DNA from 4 places in the Brenneria tiliae genome. Region 4 is predicted to be linked to each of the others. Evidence: predicted binding sites of a transcription regulator. Region 4 holds the regulator's gene; each other region holds the start of a gene.

Region 1 (3,153 bases), on a different contig from region 4:
TATCTGCGGGTGATGGTCAGCCTGTATCTGCGGGCGCCGGAGATGCTGAATCGCGATACGCCAAGCAACTGGGCGCTGACGGCGGGCGGCGTGGTGGTGCTGATTTCGGCGATCGCGGTGCTGTTTCTGGGGGTTTACCCGCAGCCGCTGATTGGGCTGGTTCAACTGGCGCAGCCCATGATGTAACCGCAAGATAAAACCTTGCCTGACGTGAAAACCGCCGCGGATTTTTATCTGCGGCGGTTTTTTATGGAGGGCTATCGATGCCATGCCCGTCACCCTTGCGAGCGGCTTTGCAGGGTGGGGCGTATTATCTTTACCCGCGAGCGGCAGGCGTTATCGTGGCGTTTTCAGGGAACGCCATTCGTCAGGGACGACATGCAATCACATGATAAGGTATTCAAACTTTTTCTCAGCGATTAACATTTAAGATGATTTATCATTATTTTCTGGGGATTCCCCAGGCTCCCGGCGTTTTTTTATAAAAATAGCCGACTTTCGGAATGATCTGCCCCTATAAGGCGCTACAGAAACGCAGAATTGTCTATAGTTAACTGGACAACCATTTTTCATAAGGAAAGGGAGCACTGTATGGCAGCCGAAAAAAAGCAACCTGAAGAGATTCGTATCGACGACGATCTAAAACTCTTGACTGAAACGCTGGACGAAGTGCTACGTTACACCGGCGACCAGGCCGACAAGGCCTATCTTGATCTGAAAAAGAATGCGGAGAAAGCGCTGCTTGAGGTCAAAGCGCGCATTGGCGCAACCGATAGTTACTACGCCCGCGCCAAACAGGTGGCGGATAAAGCCGATGTCTACGTACACGACAAACCCTGGCATGGTATCGGCATCGGCGCGACGGTCGGGCTGGTGCTCGGGTTGTTATTAGCCAAACGATAGTGGATAAGGCTATTGGTTGATAGGGCGGTCGGCGTATCAACCTTTGGTAATAACCCGTCACGGCGGTCGGCCAGGATCAGGGCCTCGTCTTTTAACCGGGAGGTCGACGGCAGGCGATATCAGGGATGATAGCGGTAAATATTCTGATCGATGCGCCGATCGCCAAGCTTTTCTCCCCCTTTTTCGATGCGATAAAAAGCAAATCCCAGACGCCGCGCCAGCGCATTGCTGCGCGCGTTTTCCACCGAGGCTTTTATCACGCAGCGCTTAACGATCCCGGCGTCGATATAGGCTTTTATCATGGTGCCGACCGCCTGTGAAACCACGCCTTTGCCTTCAAATTTTTCGCCAATCCAGTAACCAATCACCCCTTCCTGGTCCCGGATGGTATTGAACGAAACGATGCCGGCGATAATGCCGTCCCAGCGAATGACATAGACCGCGGCGGCGCCGGCGAAAAACTCATCCCGATTGGTTTTGATGGTGTTTAGCGTGTCATTGATCTGTTTTACCGAATCGGGCCAGGGCAACGTACGGCGCAGGCGGGGCTTTTCCGCCTGAATCAGCGCGAAGAGCGCGGCGGCGTCGTTCTCATCCTGGATGCTTAAACGCAGGTGCGGGGGATGATGTAATTCATACAGCGTTTTCATTCCGGCTCCTAAATAAAGATCATTTCTTGCGGCAACGGCACTTACACCTGCGGCGCCCCGTCAATAAGCGCTATGCGGTAGAAACATCGTCCCGTAAAACCGCCGCCTATTCCGGGCATAAACTATGTCTTACTGTTTTCGCGCCGGACTAACCGCGATTATGCGGCTATCTTGTGGCATAATGCGTGCCATATCACATTTTGACTTGAGTAAGTGCTGTGTTAAGTACCAACAATATCACCATGCAGTTCGGCAGCAAGCCGTTGTTTGAGAACATTTCCGTTAAATTTGGCGGCGGTAACCGTTACGGTTTGATCGGCGCGAATGGCTGCGGCAAATCCACCTTTATGAAAATCCTCGGCGGCGATTTGGCGCCGAGCGCCGGCAACGTTTTCCTCGATCCTAATGAACGCCTGGGGAAACTGCGCCAGGATCAGTTCGCGTTTGAAAAATACAGCGTGCTGGACACGGTGATCATGGGCCATGCCGAGCTGTGGACGGTAAAAGAAGAACGCGATCGTATCTATGCGCTGGCCGAAATGAGCGAAGCGGACGGCTATAAAGTGGCCGATCTGGAAGTGCAGTACGGCGAGATGGACGGTTACAGCGCGGAAGCCCGCGCCGGCGAACTGCTGCTGGGCGTCGGCATTCCCGTGGAACAGCACTACGGCCCGATGAGCGAAGTGGCGCCGGGCTGGAAACTGCGCGTGCTGCTGGCGCAGGCGCTGTTCGCCGATCCGGATATTCTGCTGCTGGATGAACCGACCAACAACCTGGATATCGACACCATCCGCTGGCTGGAGCAGGTGCTGAACGATCGTAACAGCACCATGATCATCATTTCCCACGACCGTCACTTTCTGAATATGGTGTGTACCCATATGGCGGACCTGGACTACGGCGAACTGCGTATTTATCCCGGCAACTATGACGAATACATGACCGCCGCCACCCAGTCGCGTGAACGTCTGCTGGCGGACAACGCCAAGAAAAAAGCGCAGATTTCCGAGCTGCAGTCTTTCGTCAGCCGTTTTAGCGCCAACGCCTCTAAATCCAAACAGGCGACCTCCCGCGCCCGGCAGATTGATAAAATCCAGCTGGAAGAGGTGAAGGCTTCCAGCCGCCAGAACCCGTTTATTCGCTTCGACCAGGATAAGAAACTGTTCCGTAACGCGCTGGAAGTGGAGGCGCTGGCGAAAGGGTTTGATGGCGCACCGCTGTTCAGCAAATTGAATCTGATGGTGGAAGTGGGTGAAAAGGTCGCGATTTTAGGGACCAACGGCATCGGTAAATCGACGCTGCTGAAAACGCTGGTCGGCGATCTCCCGCCGGATAGCGGCGGCGTGAAATGGTCGGAAAATGTCAAGATCGGCTATTACGCCCAGGATCATGAATACGAGTTTGATGACGCGCTGACGGTATTCGACTGGATGAGCCAGTGGAAGCAGGAAAGGGATGATGAACAGGCGGTGCGCAGCGTGCTGGGCCGTTTGCTGTTCAGCCAGGATGATATCAGGAAGAAGGTCAAAGTGCTGTCGGGCGGCGAAAAGGGCCGCATGCTATTTGGCAAACTGATGATGCAGCGCCCGAACATTCTGGT
Region 2 (3,153 bases), on a different contig from region 4:
CGAAATCGCTCAGTTCAAACACGCTTTTAAACTGCGTAATCAAAATATCGTTCAGACTGGCGGCGCAGCCCCATAGCGGGAACAGGCACGACAGCAAAATAAACTGAAACAGCGGCGTCTTGTTCAGATAGCCATCTGGCATTTGGATAATGTCCTGGCGCATAATTTTTCCCCGGTTAGTTGGCGAGAGCATGACTGGCAAGAAAATCCTGGAATTGCGCCGCGTCCGGATAAGCACGCTGGGTGCCTTTCCCGGTAACGCTGTAGGCGGCAAACGCGGAGGCGTACTTCATCGCCTGTTCTATATCCCCATCTTTTACCCAGTAGTGCGCAAAGCAGCCGATAAAAGCATCGCCGGCGCCGCTGGTATCAATGGCATGAACGCTGACCGGCTTGACGTGGCGCACCTGCTCGCCCGCCATCCACACCGAACCGCGATGCCCCATGGTGATAATCAGGTTCTTCAGCCCCTTGGCCAGCAGTGAACGCCCTGCCCGCAAAATGTTCTCTTCGCTATCGACCGGCATGCCGGTCAGGATCTCCAGTTCGGTTTCGTTCGGCATAAAGAAATCGCACTGGCAGGCATAGCCGATATCCAGCTCGCGGGAGGCCGGAGCCGGATTGAGAATGACCGGAATCTGGTGCCGACGGGCAAAATCGATGGCGTAATAAACGCTTTCCAGCGGGATCTCCAATTGGAGAATGATCAATTTACAGCGCATAAGCGATTGCGCGGCCGCATCGATATCCCGGGCGGAGAGATGCGCGTTCGCGCCCTTGATAATCAAAATCCGGTTGTGCGACGACTTATCGACAAAGATCGGCGCCACGCCGCTTGATGTCCCGCTCACCGCCGTGACATAGCGGGTTTCCACCCCGAAATGCCGCAGGTTTTTTACCGTGTTGTCGGCGAAGAGATCGTCCCCGACCCGGCTGACCATCATCACCGACGCCCCCAGCTTGGCGGCGGCAACCGCCTGATTAGCCCCCTTGCCGCCGCAGCCGATCTCGAAATCGGGGGCTTCCAGCGTTTCGCCTGTTTTAGGCATGTCGTTAATGTAGGTGATGAGATCCACCATATTTGAACCAATGACGGCAATATCCATAACGTTTTTCCCCTGGTATTTTCTTGCCTATTAAATGTTAGCGTTATGACAATAACAATTCGATTTTGTTATTAATGTGACATTGATCGCAGGTAAAAGGGTGTTTTTTGAGTGGATAGAAACAATTAAGATTGATAACGGCCGGCAAATGTTATAATTATAACAATGTATTTTATTGAACAGTCAAAGGAGTCAGACATGACCACTGAAAACCGCGATTACGCACGCTATATCGACCATACCCTGCTGGCCGCCGACGCCACCGAACAACAGATCATCAGGCTGTGCGACGAGGCGAAAGCGCATCGCTTCTACGCGGTTTGCGTTAACTCAGGCTACGTCCCGCTGGCCGCCAGAGAGTTGCAGGGCTCTTCCGTCCAGGTGTGTTCGGTGATTGGTTTCCCGTTGGGAGCGGGTCTGACGTCGTCCAAGGTCTTTGAAGCCCGGGCCGCCATTGACGCCGGCGCCCGGGAAATCGATATGGTGATTAACGTCGGCTGGCTGAAAAGCGGCAATATCAGCGCCGTTAAAGCCGATATTCAGGCCGTGCGCGAGGTTTGCGCCGCCATACCGTTGAAGGTAATATTGGAAACCTGCCTGCTTGACGATGAACAAATCGTGCTGATTTGTGAAATATGCCGTGAGCTGAATGTGGCTTTCGTGAAGACATCCACCGGATTCAGCACCGGCGGCGCCCGCGAAGAACAGGTGAAACTGATGCGCAAAACGGTCGGCCCGGAGATGGGCGTGAAAGCCTCCGGCGCGGTACGCGATCGGCAAACGGCGGAAATCATGATCCGGGCGGGGGCGACCCGCATCGGCACCAGCTCCGGGGTGGCTATCGTTTCCGGCGAGTCGGTCGCGGCAGGAAGCTACTAAACGCTCGCCCGTGCCAACGGGCGCATCACAGGGAATCATATGGAAACGCGGCGCGAAGAACGGATTAACAGACTTGCTCAGGCTTTGAAAAAAGCGGACAAACTTCATCTTAAAGACGCCGCCCGGCTCTTGGGCGTTTCCGAGATGACCGTTCGCCGCGATCTGAGCGCCGAACCGGCGGCGGTGGTGTTGCTTGGCGGCTATGTGGTCAGTGATTTGAAAAGCGGCAATGTCACCAATTACTTCGTATCCGACCAGCAGAGCAAGCACGTGGCGGAAAAGCAGGCGGCGGGAGAAGTCGCCGCCCGGTTGATTGAGGCGAACGACACGGTTTTTTTCGATTGCGGCACCACCACGCCCTTTATCATTGAAGCCATAGCGGACGAACTGCCTTTTACCGCTATTTGCTATTCGCTGAACACCTTTCTGGCATTACAGGAAAAAGCCGCCTGCAAAGTGATTCTGTGCGGCGGGCAATTTCACCCGGACAACGCCATTTTCACCCCCCTCGGCCAGTGCAACGAGCTGGATAATATCTGCCCGAACAAGGCGTTTATTTCCGCGGCGGGCATCGACCTTGACGCCGGCGCCACCTGCTTCAACTTTGCCGAATTGAGTATGAAACACCGGGCGCTGGCCATGTCGCAACGGGCCATTCTGGTTAGCGACGATAGCAAATTCGGCCAGATCAAACCGGCGCGCATCGGCCCGCTTACCCTGTTCGATACCCTGATAACCAACCGTGAGCCGACCGCCGACTATATCCGCTACTGCAACAGCAACGGCATTGTGTTGCTAAGTCAACCGTTAACCGAATAAGCCGCCAAACCACTGCTGAAGTTTTATCAGCACCGCATCCCATAAGCGGCTGAAAATCCCGGCCTGGGGGATATCGTCCAGCGCCACCAGCTGTCGCTGCCCGATGCTTTTACCCTCCAGCTGAAAATCGATGGTGCCCACCACCTGATTTTTCGCCAACGGCGCGGACAGCTGCGGCTGAAGCAGCGTAAAGCTGGCCTTGAGATTTTTCATCTGCCCTTTGGGGATGGTCAGCGCGGTATCTTGCGCCACGCCGAGCCGGGCCTCTTTCTGGGTGCCGAACCACACCCGCTGCGAGGTAAACGGCGCCCCCGCCTTGACCGGCGTGACCGTTTCAAAGAAGCGGAAT
Region 3 (3,153 bases), on a different contig from region 4:
GCAAGCTGACCGCGTTTTACGATGACAACGGCATCTCTATCGACGGCCATGTCGAGGGCTGGTTTACCGACGACACCGCCGCGCGTTTTGAGTCTTACGGCTGGCATGTGGTACGCGGCGTGGACGGACACGATGCGGAGGCCGTCAAGCGCGCTATCAGCGAGGCCCGGCTGGTGACCGACAAGCCGTCACTGCTGCTGTGTAAAACCGTGATTGGTTTCGGTTCGCCGAACAAGGCCGGCACGCACGATTCCCACGGCGCGCCGCTGGGCGACGGCGAAGTCGCCGCGTCCCGCGAACAGCTGGGATGGAAGTACCCGCCGTTTGAAATTCCGGCGGAGATTTACGCCGAGTGGGATGCGAAAGCCGCCGGCCAGCGTAAAGAAGCCGCCTGGGATGAGCTTTTTGCCGCCTATGCCAGCGCTTACCCGGATCTGGCCGCGGAATTCAAGCGCCGTACCGACGGCGCCCTGCCGGATAACTGGCAGGCCGACGCGCAGAAATTCATTGAACAGTTGCAGGCGACCCCGGCGAAGATCGCCAGCCGTAAAGCCTCGCAGAACGCGCTGGAAGCCTACGGTAAACTGCTGCCGGAATTCCTCGGCGGCTCCGCCGATCTGGCGCCAAGCAACCTGACCATCTGGTCCGGTTCCAAATCGCTGGATAAAGACCATGCCGGCAACTATATCCACTACGGCGTGCGTGAATTCGGCATGACGGCGATTGCCAACGGTATCGCGCTGCACGGCGGCTTTATTCCCTATACCGCTACCTTCCTGATGTTTGTGGAATACGCCCGTAATGCGGTGCGCATGGCGGCGCTGATGAAAATCCGCAGCATTTACGTCTATACCCATGACTCCATCGGTCTTGGCGAAGACGGTCCGACTCACCAGCCCGTTGAGCAGTTGGCCAGCCTGCGGGTGACGCCCAACCTGAGCGCCTGGCGTCCGGCGGATCAGGTGGAAACCGCGGTGGCGTGGAAATATGCCATTGAGCGTCAGGACGGCCCGACGGCGTTGATACTGTCGCGTCAGAATCTGGCTCAGCAGGATCGTACCGCCCAGCAGCTGGCCGATGTGGCGAAAGGCGCCTATGTGCTGAAAGACGGCGGTGGCCAGCCGGATGTGATCCTGATTGCCACCGGTTCCGAAGTCGAACTGGCGGTGGGCGCCTATGACAAGCTGACGGCGGAAGGGCGCAAGGTGCGCGTGGTGTCGATGCCGTCCACCGACGCGTTCGACAAGCAGGATGCGGCCTACCGTGAAGCGGTGCTGCCGCAGGCGGTGACGGCGCGCGTGGCGATCGAAGCGGGCATTGCGGACTACTGGTACAAGTATGTCGGCCTGAACGGCGCGATTGTCGGGATGACGAGCTTCGGCGAGTCCGCTCCGGCAGAGCTGCTGTTTGAAGAGTTCGGCTTCACCGTGGATAACGTGGTGGCGAAGGCTAAAGCGTTGTTGCAGTAAGTTCCACACCGGCGCGATAGCCGCCATCCGAGCCGCCAGAGCGATCTGGCGGCTTTTTGCTGGCTGTCCCTGCCGCTCCACCACCTTCCAGCTCGCCGTTCGCCAGGTAGAAATATGATGTGCGTCACTCTTCTGGCACCCGCCGAGTGAGAATATTTCTTTTGCAGGCTAATTCGTTTATGCTAGCTGAAGCGTTTCAGTTGTGATGTTGGTCGCACTTCATCAGCCGCTATCGGGCCATCTTCCAGAGGGAAGCGGCGCGGATGGTCAGGAAGCACAAGAAGCGGTTTATTCCTTGTGGCGTACTGACTATCCTATGAGCTTGACGCGACCACCAAAACACAGGGAGTTCCATGACGATCCGTATTGCGATAAACGGTTTTGGCCGAATTGGCCGCAATGTTCTGCGTGCGCTGTATGAATCGGGCCGCCGGGCGGAAATTGCGGTGGTAGCCATCAATGAACTGGCAAGCGCGGAGGGGATCGCCCACCTGCTCAAGTATGACTCCAGCCACGGACGTTTCTCCTGGGATGTCCGTCAGGAATGCGATCAACTGTATGTCGGAGAGGATTGCATCCGACTGTTGCATCAGGCCGATATCCAGCAGTTGCCCTGGCGTGAGCTCGGCGTTGACGTGGTGCTGGATTGCAGCGGGGTATACGGCAGCCGTGAAGACGGCGAAGCGCATCTGGCGGCGGGGGCGAAGAAGGTGCTTTTTTCGCACCCTGGAACGGCCGATCTGGATGCCACCGTGGTGTTCGGCGTCAATCATCAAAATTTACAAGCCGAACACCGTATCGTGTCGAATGCATCCTGCACCACCAACTGCATTATTCCCATTATTAAACTGTTGGATGACGCGTTTGGCATTGAAAATGGCACGGTAACGACGATCCACTCGTCGATGAACGATCAGCCGGTGATTGACGCCTATCATCACGATCTACGGCGTACCCGCGCCGCCAGCCAGTCCATTATTCCGGTGGATACCAAACTGGCGGTGGGGATAACGCGGATTTTCCCGCAGTTCGTCGATCGTTTTGAGGCGATATCCGTTCGGGTGCCGACGATTAACGTCACGGCGATTGATTTGAGCGTTAGCGTGAAGCAAGCAGTAAATGTTAATGAAATCAATGCACTATTTCAAAAATCAGCGCATGAGGCATTTCGTGGTATAGTTGATTATACCGAATTGCCGTTGGTTTCGGCCGATTTTAACCACGATCCGCACAGTGCTATCGTTGATGGCACGCAGACTCGGGTCAGTGGTCAGCACCTGATTAAAACGCTGGTCTGGTGCGATAACGAATGGGGTTTTGCCAACCGGATGTTGGATACAACCCGGGCGATGGCAACCTGCGGTTTCTAGTACGAGGGTATTGGTCGGCGATCAATACCTCGCTCAAGCAACTTTAAAAGAGAATCAACAAGAGGATTCACCATGTCTGTAATTAAGATGACCGATCTGGATCTGGCCGGCAAACGTGTACTGATCCGCGCGGATCTGAACGTGCCGGTAAAAGAAGGTAAAGTGACGTCCGATGCGCGTATCCGCGCTTCTCTGCCGACCATCGAAAGCGCGCTGAAACAGGGTGCCCGCGTGATGGTGACTTCCCACCTGGGACGTCCGACCGAAGGAGAATACAACGAAGAGTTTTCTCTGCTGCCGGTGGTCAATTACCT
Region 4 (3,153 bases):
GCCAGGCATTCCACAAGATTTTTCAGCAGTTAAACATGCGCGCCGCCCAGCTTGAAGGTGACAGCTTCCACCGCTATACCCGCCCGGAAATGGATATGGAAATACGTAAGGCGCGGGATCTCGGGCGCCATATCAGCTATTTCGGCCCGGAGGCCAATGATTTCAGCCTGCTGGAGCAGTCGTTTACCGAATATGGCCGCCACGGAAGCGGTAAAACCCGTAAATATCTCCATACCTATGATGAAGCGATCCCCTACAACCAGGTGCCCGGTACGTTCACGCCGTGGGAGCCGATGCCTGAACCCACCGACGTGCTGTTTTATGAAGGGCTGCACGGCGGCGTGGTGACCGATAGGCACAATGTGGCGCAACACGTCGATTTGCTGGTCGGCGTGGTGCCGATCGTCAACCTGGAATGGATTCAGAAACTGATTCGCGACGTGAACGAGCGCGGACACTCGCGCGAAGCGGTGATGGATTCGGTGGTGCGCTCCATGGAAGACTACATCACCTACATTACGCCGCAGTTTTCACGCACGCACATCAACTTCCAGCGCGTTCCCACCGTTGATACCTCCAACCCGTTCGCCGCCAAGTCGATCCCCTCACTGGACGAAAGCTTCGTGGTGATTCATTTCCAGGAACTGGATAATATTGACTACCCTTATCTGCTGGCCATGTTGCAGGGATCGTTTATTTCCCATATCAACACCCTGGTGGTGCCCGGCGGGAAAATGGGTCTGGCGATGGAGCTGATTATGGCGCCGCTGGTGCAGCGCCTGCTGGAAGGGAAAAAAATCGAATAGTCCGCCGCGGCAAAAGCACCAGCGGGCGATACGCCGAGGATTACCCCGCTATGCGGACTTCATGACTGTGCGTGACCTCGACGGCTTTATCCAGCATCAGCGCCACCGAGCAATAGCGCTCCGCGGAGAGCGCCACCGCCCGTTCCACCGCTTTCTCCGTCAGCCCTGTGCCCGTCACGATAAAATGCAGATTAATATGGGTAAACAGGCGCGGCGCTTCCGTTCTCCGCTCCGAGGTCAGTTTAACCTCGCAGTCCGCCACGTCATGACGGCCTTTCTGCAGGATCGACACCACGTCAATCGCACTGCAGCCGCCAACCGACATCAACACCATTTCCATTGGGCTTGGCGCCTTGTCTCCCGAATTGCCATCCATCAGCACCTGATGCCCGGACGCTGATTCACCAAGAAAAGTTAAACCTTCAATCCACTTTACTCGAGCCTGCATGCCGCCTCCGCTAAAAATTTTTTGAAAATTTATATCGTTACTGTACAAAAACACGCTATAACCAAAGCTTCATCATGCTGAAGCGAGACAACACAAGACAGGTCCTTCAAGCTGTGTTACAAACGAAAATAGAATCTGCCTTTTCTGGACAAACTCAGATACCGGGGAGATGATGATGTCGCCAGATAGAGGCTCCAGTATATTCCCTGACGTCATTCTTCCTAGACGAATTTTGAATGTTTAGCAGTAATACGCCGTACAGGGAACTCTGAGCCCTGTGATTTGCGCAGTGAATTACAACAGAGGATGATAGCGAATGGTTCTCGGCAAACCGCAAACAGACCCGACTCTCGAATGGTTCCTTTCTCATTGTCATATCCACAAGTATCCATCGAAGAGCACGCTGATTCACCAGGGTGAAAAAGCAGAAACGCTTTACTACATCGTGAAAGGCTCTGTCGCAGTGCTGATCAAAGATGAAGAAGGCAAAGAAATGATTCTCTCTTATCTCAATCAGGGAGATTTTATCGGTGAACTTGGCCTGTTTGAAGAAGGTCAGGAGCGCAGCGCCTGGGTACGGGCGAAAACGGCTTGTGAAGTTGCTGAAATTTCTTATAAAAAGTTCCGGCAGTTGATTCAGGTGAATCCCGATATTCTGATGCGCCTGTCGGCGCAGATGGCCAGCCGACTACAGGTAACTTCAGAGAAAGTCGGTAATCTGGCGTTTCTCGACGTTACCGGCCGTATTGCTCAGACGTTATTAAACCTGGCGAAACAACCCGATGCCATGACTCACCCCGATGGCATGCAAATAAAAATCACCCGTCAGGAAATTGGGCAAATCGTCGGCTGTTCACGCGAAACCGTGGGCCGTATTCTTAAAATGCTGGAAGACCAGAACCTGATCTCCGCACATGGTAAAACGATTGTGGTTTACGGCACCCGTTAAACCATTCCGTTACCCTACAACAAAAAAGCGTGAAGCGAGTTTCACGCTTTTTTTTATCACCATCAACGCAGGTCTCATATTTACCCCTTAGTTAATGAGCAGGGTATTTATTATCAAAATAAATTATTTACCGGCAATGTAAATAGCCTTACCAACAGGCTTAATCTATTATTTTCAATATCGGCAAAATAAAAATCAGCCATGATTTATAAAGTTATATTTTAATATAGATCAATAAAACTCCATTTTTATTTATTTTAAGAAAATCCCTATTAATATGGATATCCGGGGGGATTTTTCAGACAAATCCACCTTATATGAATATATTGCTGAAAACAGAAACCTATGGAAATAAAAAAAACCATCATGAGAATATAACTTATTGATAATAAAACAATAAATATCTTATGCGTAATTTTAATTGGCAATTTAGCTTTCATAGAACCCTCCTTTCCTTTCGATTATTCAAAAGACGCATTGAACTCACCGTATTGAATTGTTTTATTTTTGTGATAACACTGATGCGGGTTTTTGATAAAACTGAAAACTGATATTCCATTTTTAGCGAAAAATCCAACCTTATTACCCTGGGCATATGGAACGATAAATGCCTTAACGAAAGTTATATTCCAACAGGAGATAATCCTTATGAAATACCTACTGCCTTCAGCCGCCGCCGGGCTGTTATGTCTTGCCTGCCAACCAGCGATGGCGGCCGATACCGGCGGCTATGCCACCACCGACGGCGGCAACGTTTCCGGCGCCGTCAATAAAACGGCCGGTTCGATGCAGGACATTGTCGATATCATCGCGGCAGCGCGTCTGGACTCAAGCGGTAAAAAAGTGTCAGGCGGCGCCTACCCCGTAGTCATCACCTATAACGGCAATGAAGATGACTTAATCAAGGCGGCGGAAGCCGATATCTGCGGTCAATGGAGCAAAGCGGCGCG

Evidence for each region. Region 4 encodes CRP, which controls carbon source genes, mostly activating them, when cyclic AMP is high. Its sites were predicted from a motif close to ATGTGANNNNNNTCACAT; they were not measured.
Region 1: a site for CRP is predicted at 1,735-1,752, ahead of MFP24_RS19140 (ABC-F family ATPase). Genes of this name have one in related genera too.
Region 2: a site for CRP is predicted at 1,181-1,198, ahead of deoC (deoxyribose-phosphate aldolase). Genes of this name have one in related genera too.
Region 3: a site for CRP is predicted at 1,670-1,687, ahead of epd (erythrose-4-phosphate dehydrogenase). Genes of this name have one in related genera too.

The regions. Positions count from the first base shown of each region.
Region 1 covers NZ_JAKPCB010000102.1:102,966-106,118, reverse strand. Annotated here, with positions in the region: gene nuoN (NADH-quinone oxidoreductase subunit NuoN) at 1-186, shown strand, start outside; gene elaB (stress response protein ElaB) at 592-903, shown strand; gene MFP24_RS19145 (GNAT family N-acetyltransferase) at 1,023-1,553, opposite strand; gene MFP24_RS19140 (ABC-F family ATPase) at 1,772-3,153, shown strand, end outside.
Region 2 covers NZ_JAKPCB010000103.1:149,611-152,763, reverse strand. Annotated here, with positions in the region: gene fucP (L-fucose:H+ symporter permease) at 1-163, opposite strand, end outside; gene rbsK (ribokinase) at 177-1,106, opposite strand; gene deoC (deoxyribose-phosphate aldolase) at 1,305-1,985, shown strand; gene deoR (DNA-binding transcriptional repressor DeoR) at 2,025-2,804, shown strand; gene MFP24_RS21540 (serine hydrolase) at 2,793-3,153, opposite strand, start outside.
Region 3 covers NZ_JAKPCB010000100.1:151,307-154,459, forward strand. Annotated here, with positions in the region: gene tkt (transketolase) at 1-1,469, shown strand, start outside; gene epd (erythrose-4-phosphate dehydrogenase) at 1,823-2,839, shown strand; gene pgk (phosphoglycerate kinase) at 2,912-3,153, shown strand, end outside.
Region 4 covers NZ_JAKPCB010000096.1:48,221-51,373, forward strand. Annotated here, with positions in the region: gene MFP24_RS10215 (phosphoribulokinase) at 1-806, shown strand, start outside; gene MFP24_RS10220 (OsmC family protein) at 847-1,254, opposite strand; gene crp (cAMP-activated global transcriptional regulator CRP) at 1,571-2,203, shown strand; gene MFP24_RS10230 (polysaccharide lyase) at 2,852-3,153, shown strand, end outside.